One region of the Microbispora sp. CA-135349 genome, then DNA from elsewhere that is predicted to be linked to it. Evidence: riboswitches for the same ligand, from Rfam matches in the RefSeq annotation. Region 1 holds a riboswitch; the other holds the start of a gene.
The links. A riboswitch is a leader RNA that binds a small molecule or an ion and turns the genes downstream of it on or off. The one in region 1 is predicted to bind glycine.
Positions count from the first base shown of each region.

Region 2: it holds a riboswitch for glycine, as region 1 does, so the genes downstream of both, gcvP (aminomethyl-transferring glycine dehydrogenase) here and gcvT (glycine cleavage system aminomethyltransferase GcvT) in region 1, are expected to answer to the same signal.

Region 1 is NZ_CP192001.1:2,198,873-2,207,825, forward strand. Features, by position in the region: gene ACQPZZ_RS10525 (hypothetical protein) at 1-177, shown strand, start outside; gene ACQPZZ_RS10530 (hypothetical protein) at 106-1,563, opposite strand; gene ACQPZZ_RS10535 (L-serine ammonia-lyase) at 1,754-3,127, opposite strand; gene gcvH (glycine cleavage system protein GcvH) at 3,152-3,544, opposite strand; gene gcvT (glycine cleavage system aminomethyltransferase GcvT) at 3,541-4,632, opposite strand; glycine riboswitch at 4,675-4,770, opposite strand; glycine riboswitch at 4,771-4,868, opposite strand; gene ACQPZZ_RS10550 (AfsR/SARP family transcriptional regulator) at 4,973-5,755, opposite strand; gene ACQPZZ_RS10555 (gamma-glutamyl-gamma-aminobutyrate hydrolase family protein) at 6,265-6,954, opposite strand; gene ACQPZZ_RS10560 (3-oxoacyl-ACP reductase) at 6,965-7,729, opposite strand; gene ACQPZZ_RS10565 (aldehyde dehydrogenase family protein) at 7,734-8,953, opposite strand, start outside.
Region 2 is NZ_CP192001.1:4,036,532-4,045,484, reverse strand. Features, by position in the region: gene gcvP (aminomethyl-transferring glycine dehydrogenase) at 1-1,250, opposite strand, end outside; glycine riboswitch at 1,430-1,521, opposite strand; gene ACQPZZ_RS18770 (MerR family transcriptional regulator) at 1,587-2,204, opposite strand; gene ACQPZZ_RS18765 (bifunctional nuclease family protein) at 2,360-2,830, opposite strand; gene ftsR (transcriptional regulator FtsR) at 2,907-3,563, opposite strand; gene ACQPZZ_RS18755 (FHA domain-containing protein) at 3,583-4,086, opposite strand; gene ACQPZZ_RS18750 (sugar phosphate nucleotidyltransferase) at 4,434-6,938, opposite strand; gene ACQPZZ_RS18745 (CDP-alcohol phosphatidyltransferase family protein) at 6,942-7,508, opposite strand; gene ACQPZZ_RS18740 (response regulator) at 7,519-8,208, opposite strand; gene ACQPZZ_RS18735 (sensor histidine kinase) at 8,205-8,953, opposite strand, start outside.

The DNA of each region.
Region 1 (8,953 bases):
ATCTCGGTGAGGCTCGTGCGCGACGGCAGGCTGCGGGTGTCGGTGTCGCTCCAGCGGTCCGCCGACCCGCGGCAGGTGATCAGGCGGCTGGACGAGTCGGCGATCTCACGCGTTCGCCGAGCGGTCGGCCGGGACGACGCGCTTGCGGTTGTCCGCCTGCACGTCCGCCGCCGCTGACCGCCCGCGCCCCGCCGACCGCCCTTCGGAGCGCCCTTCGGAGCGCCACGGCGCTCGGGTCGCGCCGGTGCCCAGGGCGAGCCCGGCGGCCAGGCAGGCGAGCGGCACGACGGGCACCACATACCGGTGGTCGAAGGCGGCGATCAGGGGCGGCAGCAGGAGCAGGACCACGGCCGCGGCCCAGGGCAGCAGCGCCGTCCACCGCCGGGCCACCAGTCCGGCGAGCCCGGCCAGCAGGATCGCCGCCAGCAGCGGCCCGCGCAGGAAGCCCTGGTCCTGGTAGGCGCGCAACCATCCCGCGAACGGCTCGACCACCTTCGTGTCCCCGGCGCTTCCCTGGTAGGCGGTGGTCAGCTCGGTCGCCGTACGGCCGCCGGAGGCCACCTTGGCGGTGAACGGCTTCACCGAGGCGGGGAAGACGTACGCGCTCTGCGGCCCGGGGGAGGGGTAGACCTTTCGGTCCCATCCGAACGCCCACATGGCGTCGTGCAGGCCGGTCGCCAGGAAGTCGAGGGGCTGGCTGCGGATCGCCAGCGACGCGAACTCGCCCGCCAGCCGCTCCTTGTCCTTCTTCACCCGCTGGATGGGCGAGTCCGCGTCCCAGATGTAGGCGGGCGCGGCGAGCCGGGGCCCCGACGGGCACAGCACCGCCAGCTCCTTGGGCGGCTCCATCACCGAGCAGTCGGCGAAGGTCATCGTCCGCGACCACAGCCAGGTGCTGCTGCCGCCCATCCCGTACGTTCCGTGGGCGTCGTGGAACCACACGGCGTACCCGCCGAGCACGGCGGACGCGGCGGCGAGCCCGGCGAGCGCGGTCCTCCAGCGTCCGGCCAGCAGCACCGGCAGCAGCGCCAGCGCGATCAGGGGCAGCCCGAGAGTGCGGGTGACGGTCGCCAGCCCGAGCAGCAGCAGCGCGGCGACGACGGACCACGCGCCCGGCCTGGGGCGCCACAGCAGGATCGTCACGGCGGCCACGATCAGCGCGGTGAACAGCAGGTCCGCCATGATGAGGTGTTCGAGCTGGATCTGGTGCACGTCGAGCAGCACCGGGGCCGCCGCCAGCGCGGCTCCCCACCCCGGCAGCCTCGTACGGCGGCGCAGCAGCGCGTACACGCAGACGGCCATGCCGAGGCCGAGCAGGTGCTGGACGATCACGACGGCGGTGACGCTGCCCAGCGGGCTCAGCGCCGCCAGGAACAGCGAGTAGCCGGACGGCCGCGAGGGCAGGGGCCGCAGGTCGAGGGCCGAGCTCAGGTAGGCGAAGGAGTCGGCCCAGAACCACAGCGCGGGCCGGTAGCCGAGCACGGCGAGCGCGCGGAGCGCGACGCCCGCCGCCAGCACGATCAGGAACGCCCGATGCGGGCGCAGCGCCTCGCGCCACCTCACGTGACGGCCCTCCTCCTCGTCGGCGAGGGCACCACCTTATTGGCCCCGGCCGGCGTTCCGCCCGCCTGCGTGATCACGAAGAGCTTTCCGGCAGGTCAGAGAGGCAAGCACGAATTCCCCGCACGTCGCGATCGGTATCGGCGCAGGTGGGAGGCCCTGTGTGCGACACCCTGCACGATCACGGTGGGGGTCAGCACTCGATGACGTTGACGGCGAGGCCGCCGCGGGAGGTCTCCTTGTATTTGTCGAGCATGTCCCTGCCGGTGTCGCGCATCGTCTTGATCGCCTTGTCCAGCGACACGAAGTGGCGGCCGTCGCCGCGCAGCGCGATGCGGGCGGCGGCGATCGCCTTGATCGAGGCGACGGCGTTGCGCTCGATGCACGGGATCTGGACGAGCCCGCCGATCGGGTCGCAGGTCAGGCCGAGGTTGTGCTCGATGCCGATCTCGGCGGCGTTCTCGACCTGCTCGGGCGTGCCGCCGAGCGCCTCGGTGAGGCCCGCGGCCGCCATGGAGCAGGCAGAGCCGACCTCGCCCTGGCAGCCCACCTCCGCGCCGGAGATGGAGGCGTTCTCCTTGAACAGCACGCCGATCGCGCCCGCGGTGAGCAGGAAGCGGACGACGCCGTCCTCGCCGGCGCCCGGAAGGAAACGCATGTAGTAGGACAGAACGGCCGGGACGATTCCGGCGGCGCCGTTGGTCGGGGCGGTCACGATCCGGCCGCCCGCGGCGTTCTCCTCGTTGACGGCCAGCGCGAAGAGCGTGACCCAGTCCATCGCCCGCAGCGGGTCGGTCCCGTCGGCCTCACCCTGCAGCCGCCGGTACAGCTGGTGGGCCCGGCGGCGCACCTTGAGGCCGCCCGGCAGGACGCCCTCGCGGCTGGTGCCGCGCCGTACGCACTCGGCCATGACCGCCCACAGGTGCAGCAGGCCGGCCCGGATCTCCTCCTCCGTACGGCCGAAGGCCTTCTCGTTCTCCAGCATCAGGCCGGAGATCGACAGGCCGGTCTCGGCGCAGCGCGCGAGCAGTTCGTGCGCGGTCGTGAAGGCGTACGGCAGCACCGTGTCGTCGGGCTTGATCCGGTCGGCGCCGGTGGCGTTCTCGTCCACCACGAAGCCGCCGCCGACCGAGTAGTACACCTTCTCGCGCAGCACCGTGTCGTCGGCGTACGCCGTGAACCGCATGCCGTTCGGGTGGTGGGGGAGCGACAGCGTGCGCTCGAAGACGAGGTGCTCGCCGACCACGAACGGGATCTCGTGCAGGCCGTACAACGTGACCGTGCCGCTCGCCCGCATCGCCGCCAGCCGTTCGTCGACGGTGTCGACGTCGACCAGCTCGGGCTTGTCGCCGGACAGGCCCAGCAGAACCGCCTTGTCGCTGCCGTGGCCCTTGCCGGTCAGCCCGAGCGAGCCGTAGAGGATGGCCTCGACCCTGGTGACCTTCACCAGCAGTCCGTCCTGGTGCAGCCCGCGGGCGAACTTGTGCGCCGCGGCCATCGGGCCGCCCGTGTGAGAGCTGGACGGCCCGATCCCCACCTTGAACAGGTCGAAGACGCTGATCGCCATTGATCGTCGCCTCTCGGCTTCCTGTCAGGACTCGCCGGAGGTCAGCGCGGTGTACTCCGCGGCCGACAGCAGGTCGTCCGGCTCCTCCTCCACGCGCACGCGGAACAGCCAGCCCTCGCCGTACGGGTCGGAGCCGACCAGAGCGGGCTCGTCCGCGACGGCGGCGTTGATCTCGACGATCTCGCCGCTGACCGGCGCGAAGATGTCGCTCACGGACTTGGTGGACTCCACCTCGCCGACCGCGTCGCCGGCCGTGACCGTCGCGCCGACCTCCGGGTGCACCTCCACGTAGACCACGTCACCGAGCTGCTCGGCCGCGTACGCCGTGATGCCCACCGTCACGGTGAGGCCGTCCTCGATCCCGGCCACCCACTCGTGTTCCTTGGTGTAGCTCAGGTCGTCCGGAATGGTGCTCACTTGCTCCTCCTGTAGAAAGGCAGATCGACGACGTCGACCGGTTCTTGGCTGCCCCGGATGTCCACGGTCAGGCCACCCTTTTCCAGGGCGTCCTCGTCGACGTACGCCAAGGCGATCGGGCGGCCGAGGGACTGCGACGGGGCGCCGCTGGTCACCTCGCCGACGACGGCACCCTCCCGGGTGACGGGGTAGCCGTGCCTCGGCACCCGGCGGCCGCGCGCCACCAGCCCGACCAGGCGCCGGGTGGTGCCGTTCGCCGCGACCCGCTCGAGGGCGGCCTTGCCCACGAAGTCGCCGGGCTTGTCGAAACGGACGACCCGGCCGAGGCCGGCGTCGAACGGCGTGATCGCCGCGCTCAGTTCGTTGCCGTACAACGGCATGCCGGCTTCCAGGCGGAGCGTGTCGCGGGCCGACAGCCCGGCGGGAACGAGCCCGGCGTCCCTGCCCGCCTCGGCGAGCGCCTCCCACAGCGGTACGGCGTGCTCGTTCAGCACGAAGAGCTCGAAACCGTCCTCGCCGGTGTATCCGGTGCGTGCGATCAGGACGGGCGTGCCCGCGACGACGCCGGGGACGATGGCGTAGTACTTGAGCTCGCCGAGGTCGGCATCGGTCAGCGCGGCCAGGATCTCGGCGCTGCGGGGGCCCTGCACCGCCACCAGCGCGTACTCGTCCGACCGGTCGGTCACCCGCGCGTCGTATCCCCGGACCCGGTCGGCGAGCTCGCGGGCGACGAGGGCGTGGTTGGAGGCGTTGGCGACGACCATGTACTGGTCCTCGTCGAGGCGGTAGACGATGAGGTCGTCGAGGATGCCGCCGGTCTCGTTCACGATCATCGTGTAGCGGGCGCGGCCGGGCGCGAGGACGCTGAGGTGACCCACGAGGGCGTGGTCGAGGGCCTCGCCCGCCTGCGCGCCGACGACGAAGATCTCTCCCATGTGGGACAGGTCGAAGAGCCCCGCGGCCGTTCGCACCGCGTTGTGCTCGGCCGACTCGCTGCCGTAGCGCAGGGGCATCTGCCATCCCGCGAAGTCGGTCAGGGTCGCGCCAAGGCGTTCATGGACACCGCGGAGCGGGGTGGATCGGGACATGCGCACCTCGGAAGGACGGATGCTGCGTTGAACTATCGGGCATCCTCCCCCTCTGTCATCGGCGCCTGAGAGCTTCGTCCGATCTTTGCCGGACTTTCACCTTCGGCGAGGCCTTCCGGCCTTCTTTCCAGAGGTCACCTGGCCCGCACGGTCCTTTGCCTTGAGAGGTTCGCGGGGAGGGCTTGCTCCTTCAGGGGCCCTGACCGGATGCCAGGACGCTCTCCCGCACGGGGTCACCGGTGTGCAGCCAGCCTAGTGGTTCTCCCACCACCCCCGTAACCGGCCGGACCGCCCGATTTCATCATGGAGACTCCGGCGGCGGGTCCACGCCGGCCTTCGGTCACGATCGGTGATCCGACTCCTGCAGCGGCCGATGCCCCGCGTGGAGACGCGCCAGGGTGGAGGAAGGGTCGTCGCCCGTGAGGATCCGCTGGTGGACGGCCTGAGTGTCGGGGGACGGCTCGGTGCCGAGGCAGTCGACCAGCGTGCGGCGCAGCCGCTGGTAGGAGGCCGAGGCGTCGTGGGTGCGGCCCGACCGGTGCAGCGCCAGCATGAGTTGCCGGTGCGGCCGTTCACGCAGCGGATGCCGTCTCGCCCACTGGGCCAGGCCGCCGACGATCTCGTGATGGTGCCCGAGCGTCAGTCGTACGTCGAAGAGGTCCTCGGTCACCGCACGCCGGTCCTCGTCGAGCCGTTCGGCCCAGGCGGCCAGTTCGTCCACGTGCCTCATGCCGAGCAGGGCGTCGTCCCGCCACAGGTTGAGCGCGCTCTCGAAGATCCTCGCCGCATTGTGGTAATCGCCATTGTCTCGAGCGATTCTGCCCTGTGCCACGAATTGGTTGAATACTGCAGCATCCACGGATCCGGACGGCACGGAAAGAAGGTACCCGCCTTCCACCGTGTGCAGCGGAGAAACGCTGGGGTCGCGTGGCGAGAGCCGCCTGCGCACCTGTGCGATGTAGGTGGTAAGATTCCGCGGCGCGGATTTAGTGGGACGGCCATTCCATAGCAGATCGATGAGCGTGTCCCGGTGGATCGCGTTATTCGGATTGAGTAGGAACAGCGCCAGGAGCTGCCGGTGTCTCGGGGCGAGCCCGGCGATGACGTCCCCCGAGGGTTTCATGGCCAGGAACGGTCCGAGCACGGCGTATAACACGATCCCCCTCGCACACGAAAGCAGCGTGAACGCGCCGACGACGCGGCTTCAATAGGTATTTGACGATATCCCTCTCTCCCTGCATTCGTCAAAATTGCTGTTTTTCGCGGCGCGCGCCGGGGTGGGAAGTTCCGTCATGGCATTGCGTTCCGTAAAGCGATGAATGCCCAGCGAACATGCACGTGCAGCAAATGAAATCGGTTACATAAACCGAGGAGGATGCGATGGCGTGTTTCCGGTCGCCGCTCCGGTCGCCGCGGGAGGAGGGCGACAGCCGTGTTCACCGGGCCGCCGCCGCGTTGCGGCGGGTGCGTTATGCGGGGGCTCGACCGGCATGCCGGTGCGCCGCGCGTCGTCCCACCGGACGGCGTCCAACGGGGCGAGGCGGCGTCGCATCGGGTGCTCCGCGGCGCACACCGGATCCTCGGGTGCGGGTTCTCGCGGGGGTTCTCAGGCGCGGCGCCGCTTCGGGATTCTCAACGGCGGGCGGCGGCGACGAGAGCGCGGAAGAGGGGGCCGTCCTCGTCGGCCTCCGGATGCCACTGCACGGCCCGCGCGAACGCGGCTCCCGTCACTTCGACGGCCTCGATCGTGCCGTCGCAGGAACGGGCGGTGACCTCCAGCCCGTCCGCCAGGCGGTCGATCGCCTGGTGGTGGTAGTGGGCGGGCGTCAGGTCCTCGCCGTCGTAAATCTTGGCCAACCCCGGCGAGAGCCGTACGGGGACGCGGCCGAACGTGCCGGGGGCGGGGGAGTGGTCCGTGTGGCCGACCACTTCGGGCAGGTGCTGGTGGAGGGTGCCGCCCAGCGCCACGTTGAGCACCTGGAGGCCGCGGCAGATGCCGAGGAACGGCAGCCCGGCCTTTAGCGCGGCCGCCATCAGCCCAAACTCGGCATCGTCGCGAAATTTCCGGATGTAGCCGGTCTGGGGGGCCGGGGCGGAGCCGTACCGGGCGGGGTCGATGTCGCCCCCGCCCGCGATGATCAGCCCGTCCAGCCGCTCCACCAGCGCGGCGGGCTCCCCCGCGGGCGGCAGGATGACCGGCTGGCCCCCCGCCCGCACGATGTGGTCGACGTACATGTACGGCAGCAGCGCCGCCGGCATGTCCCACACGGTGAACTTCGCCGGCTCGACGTAACACGTCACGCCGATGACGGGACGGGCCATGACGATCCCCCTACAGCGGAGTGACGTACGCGCCGGAGATGCCGCCGTCCACCAGGAACTCCGAGGCGGTGATGAACGAGGCGTCGTCGGAGGCGAGGAACGCGACCGCGGCGGCGATCTCCTCGGCCCGCGCGAAACGGCCGATCGGCACGTGGACGAGACGGCGCTGGGCGCGCTCGGGGTCCTTGGCGAACAGCTCCCGCAACAGCGGGGTGTCCACCGGTCCGGGGCACAGCGCGTTGACCCGGATGCCCTCGCGGGCGAACTGGACGCCCAGCTCGCGGCTCATCGCCAGAACCCCGCCCTTGGAGGCGGTGTAGGAGATCTGCGAGGTGGCCGAGCCCATGACCGCGACGAACGACGCGGTGTTGATGATCGAGCCCTTGCCCTGCCGCCGCATGTACGGGATCACGTGCTTGCAGCACAGGTAGACGCTGGTGAGATTGACCTCCTGCACCCGGCGCCAGGCGTCGATGCCGGTCTCCAGGATGGAGTCGTCGTCCGGCGGCGAGATGCCCGCGTTGTTGAACGCGATGTCGACGCCGCCGAACTCCTCGGACGCGGTCCGGTACATCCGGGCCACGTCGTCCTCGTTCGCCACGTCGACCTTGACGAACAGGCCGCCGACCTCCCCGGCCGCCTTCGCGCCGGCCTCCTCGTCGAGGTCGGCGACCACGACCTTGGCGCCCTCCTGGGCGAACCGGCGGGCCGTGGCCAGCCCGATGCCGCTGCCCGCCCCGGTGATGACGGCGACGCGGTCCTGCAAACGCTGCATTGATCTACTCCGTGGAGATGAAGACGTTCTTGGTCTCGGTGAAGGCCGACAGGGCGTCCGGGCCGAGCTCCCGGCCGAGGCCCGACTGCTTGAAGCCGCCGAACGGGGTCCAGTAGCGGACGCTGGAGTGCGAGTTGACCGACAGGTTGCCCGCCTCGACGGCCCGTGCCACCCGCAGCGCCCGGCCCACGTCGCGGGTCCAGATCGATCCCGACAGGCCGTACGCCGTGTCGTTGGCGATCCGGATCGCGTCGGCCTCGTCCTCGAACGGCACGACGGACACCACGGGCCCGAAGATCTCCTCGGTGAACGCCCTGCGGAAGGACTCCGAGGACGATCCGGCCAGCACCGTGGGCGGGAACCAGAAGCCGGGCCCGCTCGGGCACGACCCGGCGGCGTACACGTCGGCCTCGGTGACGAACGACGCGACGCGCTCCCGATGCTCGGCGCTGATCAGCGGGCCCATCTGCGACGCCGGGTCGCCCGGGTCGCCGACCTTCACCGCGCGCACCGCCTCGGCGAGCCGCGCGAGGAAGTCGTCGTGGACGGAACGCTCCACGAGGATGCGCGAGCGGGCGCAGCAGTCCTGGCCCGAGTTGTCGAAGACCGCCATCGGCGCCGAGGCCACGGCCTTGTCGAGGTCGGAGTCGGCGAAGACGATGTTGGCGCTCTTGCCGCCCAGCTCCAGCGTCACCCGCTTGACCTGCTCGGCGGCCTTGGCGCCGATCAGCCTGCCGACCTCGGTCGAGCCGGTGAACACGATTTTCCGTACGTCCGGGTGCTCGACGAGCCGGGCCCCGGCGACCTCACCCTCGCCGGGGACGACCTGGAGCACGCCCTCGGGCAGCCCGGCCTCCAGGGCGAGCTCGGCCAGCCGCAGCGCGGTCAGCGGGGTCCACTCGGCGGGCTTCACGATCACCGTGTTGCCGGCGGCGAGGGCCGGGGCGACTCCCCAGGTCATGATGACCATGGGGAAGTTCCACGGCACGATGATCCCGACCACGCCCAGCGGCTCGGCGAACGTGACGTCCACCCCGCCCGGCACCGGGATCTGCCTGCCGTGGTTGCGCTCGGGCGCGCCCGCGTAGAAGTTCAGCACGTCGCGGACGTTGCCCGCCTCCCAGCGGGCGTTGCCGATCGTGTGCCCGGCGCCGGTGATCTCCAGTCGCGCCAGCTCCTCCGCGTGGTCCTCCACAACCTGCGCGAAGCGCCGCAGCAGCCGCG
Region 2 (8,953 bases), 1.8 Mb from region 1:
TCGGCGCCGGCCTGGCGCAGGTTCACGCCCCGCTCGGCGGCGGCGGCCACGACCTGGGCGGCCCGCCCGGGCACGTGGGCGAGCACGGTGTCGAAGAACTCGTCGTGGACGACCTCCACGCCGCCCTCGCGCAGCCCGGCGGCGAGGACGGCCGCGTGCCGGTGCACCCGCTGGGCGATCCTCCTGAGGCCCTCCGGGCCGTGGTAGACGGCGTACATCGACGCCATCACCGCGAGCAGGACCTGCGCGGTGCAGATGTTGCTGGTGGCCTTCTCCCGCCGGATGTGCTGCTCGCGGGTCTGCAGGGCCAGGCGGTAGGCGGGGCGTCCGTCGGCGTCCACCGAGACGCCCACGAGACGGCCCGGCATCTGCCGCTGCAGGCCCTCGCGGACCGCCATGTACGCCGCGTGGGGCCCGCCGTAGCCCAGGGGGACACCGAAGCGCTGGGAGGAGCCGACGGCGATGTCGGCGCCCTGCTCACCCGGGGACTCCAGCAGGGTCAGCGCCAGCAGGTCGGCCGCGGCCACCAGGAGCGCGCCCCGCGCGTGCGCCCGCTCGGCGACGGCGCGCAAGGACGCCACCCGGCCGCTCGCGCCCGGATACTGGACGAGGACCCCGAAGCATTCGGGCAGTTCACCGGCGAGGTCCGACTCCACCAGTGTGATGCCGAGCGGCTCGGCACGGGTCGCCAGCACGGCCTTGGTCTGCGGCAGCGCGTCGGCGTCCACCACGAACACGTCGGTCTTCGCCTTGCTCGCCCGCCGGGCCAGCGTCATCGCCTCGGCCACGGCCGTCGCCTCGTCGAGCAGGGACGCGCCGGCGACGCCGAGGCCGGTGAGGTCCGACACGACCGTCTGGAAGTTCAGCAGCGCCTCCAGCCGTCCCTGCGAGATCTCCGGCTGGTACGGGGTGTACGCGGTGTACCAGCCGGGGTTCTCCAGCACGTTGCGGAGGACGACGCCGGGGGTGATCGTGTCGTGGTAGCCGAGGCCGATCATGGGAGTCAGCACCCGGTTGCGGCCGGCGAGGGCGCGCAGTTCGGCCAGGGCCTCGGCCTCCCCCACCGCCTCCGGCAGGTTCAGCGGACCGCGCGTGCGGATCGCCTCGGGCACGGCGACGGCGAGCAGGTCGGCGATCGACTCGTAGCCGACGGCCTCCAGCATGCGGGAGCGGTCGGCATCGGAGGGGCCGATGTGACGGGTCGCGAAGGGCGGGGCGGAAAGATCGTGAAGAGTGGAGCGATCGGTCATGACGAGGGCCTCCTGGGCGGGTCGAGACCTGCGGCGACCGCCCCGCCCGTGGGGCGCGGCCGGTCGTGAAGCGGTCTCCCCCTCTGTCATCGGACCTGAGAGCTTCACCGGGCGGTCGAGCCCGGCTTTCCCCTTCGGTGAGGCACCGCCTGGCCGGCGGGCCTGCTTTTCAGAGTCGCCTCGTCCGTGCGGTACGGATGCCTGAGAGATTCCGGGGAGGTTGCTCCTTCGGCGCCCCTGAACGATCAGGGGTCTCTCCCGCACGAGGTCGTCGGCCGTGTTCCACTCTACCGGCTACCCGTTATCGGAGATGACTACCCTCCTGCCCGATTGATCTCAGCCGGTCCTGCGGGCCTTTCTGCGGCGGGCCAGCTCGTCCGCCGGATGGTCCCCCTCCGCATCCGGGGCGGGCTCCGCGCGCTCACCCGGAAGCTCGGCGAGCGATCCCTCGACCTCCCGCCAGACCCGCCCGAGCGCGATGCCGAACACACCCTGGCCGCCCTGCAGCAGATCGATCACCTCGTCGGCGCTCGTGCACTCGTAGACGCTCACGCCGTCGCTCATCAAGGTGATCTGCGCCAGGTCGTTGACGCCGCGGTCGCGCAGGTGCCGTACGGCGGTGCGTATCTGCTGGAGGGAGACCCCCGTGTCGAGAAGACGTTTGACGACCTTCAGGACGAGGATGTCGCGGAAGCTGTACAGTCGCTGGGACCCGGATCCCTGAGCCGCTCTTATCGTCGGGAGCACCAGTTCGGTCCGGGCCCAGTAGTCGAGCTGCCGGTAGGTGATCCCGGCGGCCGCGCACGCCGTCGGCCCGCGGTATCCGATGCCCTGGGGCAGCGCCGTCGGCTGCTCGTCGAACAGCAGACCCTGTTCGCCGGCGCGCTCGCGCGCCGCCTGCCGAACCGGGTCGTGCTGGCCGGCCGACTTACCCTCGCCGCTGCTGACCGCCACTGCGGACCTCCGGCTTTCTCTCATCCCACGGTCTGATCTGGGGGTTCGTGAATTACAACCGTGGTTTCCCTTGCACCGTAGGACCGGGGCCATCGTCAGTCAACGACCCCGTCCGGCGCGTCGTGAAGCGTAATCTCCCGAAATCGTCCGGCACGTCAGCCCGCCCGGCCGAAGTCTTCCGGTGTGATTTTGTCCAGGAACTCGCGGAACTTCTCCACTTCGTCCTCCTGGTCGTCGGGCATGCTCACGCCCGCCTCCTGGATCACGTCCTCACTCGCGTAGATCGTCGCCCCCGTACGCAACGCCAGCGCGATCGAGTCCGAAGGACGCGCGCTGACCTCCACGCCGTTGGAGAAGACCAGGTCGGCGAAGAAGATTCCATCGCGGAGCGCGACGATGTTGACGGTGCGCAACCGCACCCCCAAGGCCTCAAGAACGTCACGGAACAAGTCGTGGGTCAGCGGCCGGGGCGGCGGCTCCTCCGCCTGGGCCAGCGCAATAGCGGTCGCCTCGGTCATGCCTATCCAGATCGGCAGATACCGATCACCACTCGTCTCCTTCAGGAGAACGATCGGCTGGTTGGTGGGCATCTCAACGCGAACCCCCACGACCTCCATCTGCAACACGGGCGGCTCCGTCTCAAGCGTCGCGGCATATCACCAGGCATTCAACGTAACACCCACGGAGGAGCGGATGTGCCGGTCACCGCCCTAGAACGCCGCGAACACTCCCACGCAGTAACGCATTGTGCAGTTCCTGGAGAAGTCCGGAGATTTCGCGGGCGGTCTCGTCCGCTTCCGCGATCGCTCCCGGCGCCTTGCGCTTCAGCAGCGGGGCCACCGCCTGCTCGATCAGGCCGGCCTCCCGCTCCACCGCCGCGCGTACCGCCCTCAGGTGCCGCGCCTGCAGGCCGAACCGCGCCAGCGCCCCCACGCTGCGCGCGACTTCCAGGGCCTCCCCGTCGTACCGGCGCGCGACGGGAGCGACCAGGCCGAAGCTCTCCATCTCGGCCAGCGTCTCCTCGTCGATGCCGGCGGCCTCGATCAGTTCCTCCCGGCTGAGGCGCACGGGCGGGGCGCCGTCGGACACGGCGTGCGGGCGGGCCGCCTGCTCGTCCAGCTGATCCTTGATCACCCGGAGCGGCAGATACTGGTCACGCTGCGCCCGCAGGATGTACCGCAGGCGCTCGACGTCGTTGAAGGTGAACTTGCGGTACCCGGACGGGCTCCGCTGGGGCTCGATCAGCCCCTCACCCTCCAGAAACCGGATCTTGGAGACGGTCACGTCCGGGAACTCGCCCTGCAGCAGGCCGAGCACCTCCCCGATGCTCATGAACGCCCGTACGGCCTGTGCGCTCATGACTCCTCCTCCTCACCGATCACAACCCTCCCGGACCACGCGTGAGGAACACCAGCCGGAACTTGCCGATCTGCACCTCGTCGCCGCCCTGCAACGGGGACTCCTCGATGCGCTCACGGTTGACGTAGGTGCCGTTGAGGCTGCCGACGTCACGCACGGTGAACTGGCCGCCGCGCCGGTAGAACTCCACGTGCCTTCTGGACACGGTCACATCGTCCAGGAAAATGTCGCTTTCCGGGTGACGACCCGCCGTAGTGAGGTCACTGTCGAGCAGAAACCGGCTGCCCGCGTTCGGGCCCCGCATGACCACCAGAAGAGCCGTGCCGGGGGGCAGCTGTTCGACCGCCGCCCTGTCCGGCAGAAGCGTCTGGCCCGCCTCCGCCTCGAGCGCATCGAGTGAGATCGTCGAGGTCGTGTCGGCTGCGACGGGCGCCGGAGCGCTCAGCGGCGAACCGCATCGTGAACAGAAACGGGCATCCTCGGGGTTGGCATGACCGCACTGCGTGCAGTAGACGCTGGGCATCGAACGGCTCGGCCTCTCTCACGACTTGCTCTAGGACTAGCTCAAACTGCGAATGCCGCAACTTACGCTGATCAGGCACAAAGGTCAAGACCGCGCATGGGCGCGGACTGACCAACGCTACAGCCCACGGCGGTTCAAGGTCCATCCCGACACATGCATCCGTCCACCCTCGGCACCGCCTCTCCCCCCAACCGATCCCCCATCCCTCACCCGTGATCTTGCGATTGGTGGCAGAGATGCCCCAGGCCCGGGCTTTCATTCTTCATGATCTTGCACCATTTCGCACATCGGCCGCTCGACCGGGATTCATCCGATCAGTGATCTTTCAAGAGCAGTGAAACCGCAGGTCAGCGGGAGCCTGCGGCGTGTTCGACGACGTGGGCCCAGCGCTCCAGGAGGGCCTGCGCGGTGTCCATGTCGTGGCCCTCGGCCCACAGATGGGTGACGGCCTCGGCGGGGTCGGGCAGGACGAGGGCCCAGCTTCCGTCGTCCTCCACCACGCGGACGCCGTCGGTGGTGTCCAGGCGGTGACCCTCGGCCGCCTCGACGACCGAGCGCATCACGGCGCCCTTGTGCGCCCAGGGTGTGGGGACGGTCCGTTTGAGCAGCTTGGCCTCAGGGATGCGGGCGTCGATCTGGCTCAGCGACAGCCGGGTGCGCGCGACCAGGCCGAGCAGGCGCAGGAACACCGCCAGGCCGTCCACGGTGGGCGCGAACTCCGGGACGATGAAGCCGCCCTTCCCGTCCCCGGCGAAGATCGTGTCGGGATGCCGCGCCGACCTCGTCAGCGTGTCGAGGCTCGTGGCCGTCCAGTCGACCTGCACGCCGTGGAAGCGGCACACCATCTCCGCCACCCGCGTCGTGGTGACCGGCAGGGCGACCCTGCCGGCCCGGCGCTCGGCCGCCACCAGGTCGAGCACGACGAGCAGCGCCCGCTCCTCGCTGATCAGCTGGCCCATCTCGTCCACCAGTGAGACGCGCTCCCCCACCGGGTCGAACCGCACGCCGAAGGCGGCCCTGGCCGAGGCCACCAGCTCCGCCAGGCGCTGCAGATCGCGGCGGCGCTCGGCGAGCGTCTCGGTCGGCGAGGCGTCGTCGAGGCGGTTGTTCACGGTCAGCACGTCGACCCCGGCGCGGCCCAGCAGGTTCGGCAGCACGAGCGAGGAGGTCCCGCCCGCGCAGTCGACCACGACCTTCATCTCCGTGTCCTTCACCCCGGACATGTCGATGCAGGACAGCAGCTCCCGGGCGTAGGTGTCGACGGCACGCGCCGGGAAGGTCAGCTCGGCGATCTCACCGGGGAACGCGCGCCGGTACTCCTGCCGGGAGAAGACCCGCTCCAGCTTGCGCTGGGCCGCCTGGGACAGGTCGGCCCCCGTCTCGTCCATGAACACGATGTCGACGCTCTGGGGGTCGCCCGCCGTCGTGCGCACGGCGATGCCGCCCCGCACGTTCTCCCGCGAGGTGTTGAAGCGGGCGACCGGCAGGGCGGAGGCCTCCAGGTCGACGACGTTGATCGCACTGGAGTTCAGCGCGCTGATCACCGCGCGCTTGAGCGCGCGCGCCGCGCGCGAGGCGTCGCGGGAGGTGACCACCGTGTCGCCCTTGCGCAGCGTCGTGGCGTACGCGCTGGCCAGTCGTACGCACAGCTCCGGGGTGATCTCCACGTTGACCAGCCCGGAGACCCCGCGGGGGCCGAACAGGCTGCGCTGGCCGCGCGACTCCCAGATGACGCTGGTGTTGACGACGGTGCCCGCCTCGATCGTCTTGAACGGGTAGATCTTCACGCCGGAGGAGACGTACGTCTCGGCCTCGATGACGCACTCGTCTCCCACGACCGCGTTCTCCTCGATCCTGGCGCCGGTCATCACGTCGGTGTTCTTGCCGATCACGCAGCCGCGCAGGTGGGCGGCCGGGCCGACGTACACGTTGTCGCTGACCACGGCGCGGTGCAGGAAGGCGCCCTCCTTGACGACGGCGTTGCTGCCGAGCACGGTGTATTCCCGCAGTTCGGCGCCGGCCTCGACCTTGGCGTAGTCGCCGATGTAGAGGGGGCCCTTGAGCACGGCCTCGGGGTCCACCGACGCGCCCTCCGCGGCCCACACGCCCGGGGCCAGCTCGAACGCGTCGAAGTCGACCTTGACCTTGCCCTCCAGCACGTCGGCCTGGGCCTTGAGGTAGCTCTCGTGCGTGCCGACGTCCTCCCAGTAGCCCTCGGCCACGTAGCCGAACAGCCGGCAGCCCCCCTCCAGAAGCCTCGGGAAGATGTCGGACGACCAGTCGACGGACTGGCCGGGGGCGATCTCGTCGAGGACCGACGGTTCCATGATGTAGATGCCGGTGTTGACCGTGTCGGAGAACACCTGGCCCCAGGTGGGCTTCTCCAGGAAACGCTGGATGCGGCCGCTGTCGTCCACGATGATGATCCCGAACTCCAGCGGGTTGGGCACGCGCTTGAGGCCGATGGTGACCAGCGCCCGGTTCTCACGATGGAAACGGAGCATGTCGGTCAGGTCGATGTCGGTGAGCGCGTCGCCGGAGATCACCAAGAAGCGGTCGTCGCGGAGCTTGTCGGCGGCGTTCTTCACGCTGCCGGCCGTGCCGAGCGGCACCTCCTCGGTGGCGTAGTGGAGGGTCATGCCCAGCTCGTCGCCGTCGCCGAAGTAGTTGCGGATCAGGGCGGCCAGGAACTGCACCGTCACCACGGTCTCGGTGAACCCGTGCCGCTTCAGCAGCCGCAGCACGTGCTCCATGATCGGCCGGTTGATGATGGGCAGCAGGGGTTTGGGCTGGTTCGCGGTCATCGGCCGCAGCCGTGTCCCCTCCCCGCCCGCCATGACGACGGCCTTCACGGGTCACCCCTTCGTTAGCTGGCGCACCTGTACGACATACAACACCCCCGCCCACCAATACAGACCAGTTCCCCAGATGGCGAAGGCCCATCCGAAGATCGCGGCAATCTCGGCGTACCACCCCTCGTGCGAGGCGAGGAAGAGCAGCGGGAACGCGTACATCAGGGCGGCGGTGCCCGCCTTGCCGAGGAAGTGGACGGGCAGGGCCGGGCCGTACCCGTGCCGGCGCAGCAGGGGCGGCATCCACAGCAGCAGCACGTCGCGCAGCGGCACCGCGACCGCGAGCCACCAGGGGACGACACCGCGCAGGACCAGGCCCACCAGGGTGGCGAGGATGTAGAGCCGGTCGGCGAGCGGGTCGATGAGCCGGCCCAGCCTGCTGATCTGGTTCCAGGCGCGGGCGAGCTTGCCGTCGAGCCAGTCGCTGAAGCCCGCGAGCGCCAGCAGCGCGATGGCCCATCCGTCGGCGTGGGGACCCAGCACGAGCCAGAGGAAGACGGGGACGCCGAGCAGCCGCAGGGCGCTCAGCAGGTTGGGCACCGTCCAGATCCGGTCCTCGGCAGCGTTCACGCCCCAGACCCTACATGCCGCTCTCCCCGCCGCTCCGCCCAGGAGCCACCGGGTTGAACCCGGTGTCGACCAGTCCGAACCGGTGCGCCATCACCGCCGCCTGCGTGCGGTTGCGCAGCCCCAGCTTGTCGATGATCGCGGCGACGTGACTCTTGACCGTCGTGACCCCCACGTGCAGCCGTCCGGCGATCTCGGCGTTGGACAGGCCCATCCCGACCAGGGTGAGCACCTGGGCCTCGCGCCCGGTGAGGCCGGGCGGCAGCGGCACCGCCTGCCGCTCGGCCGCCAGGGCCCGTTCGACGACGCGCCGCAGCACGGACGGCGCGAGCGGAGCCTCCCCCGTCGCGGCCCGCCGTACCGACTCGACCATCCGCGCGGGCGGGTCGTCCTTGACCAGGAACCCGAGCGCGCCCGCGCCCAGCGCGGCGTAGAGGTTCTCGTCCTCGGCGAACGTGGTGAGCACGACGATCCGGGCGGACGGCTGGGCCGCGAGGATCCTGCGGGTGGCCTCCAGGCCGTCGACACGAGGCATCCGCAGGTCCATGAGCACCACGTCCGGGCGGTGCCGCTCGGCCAGCCGTACGGCCTCGGCCCCGTCGGCCGCCTCCCCGCACACCTCGACGTCCCCGGCCGCCTCCAGCATCATCCGTACGCCCGCCCGCACCAGGGCCTGGTCGTCGGCGACCACGACGCGGATCACGCGAACCTCCCCGCCACCCGGCAGTGCGGCCCGCCGCCGCCCGGAACGGGCAGCGAGGCGGTGAGCCGCCAGCCGCCGTCCTCCGCCGGGCCCGCGGTGACGTGCCCGCCGAAGGCGCGGGTCCGTTCCCGCATGCCCGCGAGGCCCTGGCCGTGGGACGGCAGCGCCTCCGGGGGACGGGACGTGCCGGGGCCGTTGCGCACCTCCACGGTGAGCGCGTCCGGGCGCATCTTCACGTCGACCTCCGCGTGGGCCCCCGGCCCCGCGTGTTTGAGCACGTTCGTCAGCCCCTCCTGGACGATCCTCGCGGCCGACGCCCGCACCACCAACGGGGCGCGCTCCGCCTCGGCCGAAACGCGCAGGTCCACACGCAGACCGGCCGCCGACATCCGGGCCACGGCGTCGCGCAGCACGTCGCCGGGGTCGGCGAGCATGTTCGCGAGCGCGAGGTCCGCGCCCAGATCCGGTCCCAGGGTCTCGTCCGGGTCGCGCAGCACGGCCAGCAGGCCGCGCAGGTCCTCCAGCACGCGGTGCCCGGTGTCCCTGATGTCGGCGAGCGCCTCGGCGGCCGGTCCGCTCGCTCCCGCGTACTGCGCGGCGCTCGCCCGCAGCACCATGGCGCCCACGTGGTGGGCCACGATGTCGTGGACCTCGCGGGCGATCCGCTCCCGTTCGGCCAGCCGGGCGGCCCGGCCGCGTTCGGCCGTGAGCTCCGCCGCGTGCCGGGCCTGCGCCTGCCGTACGC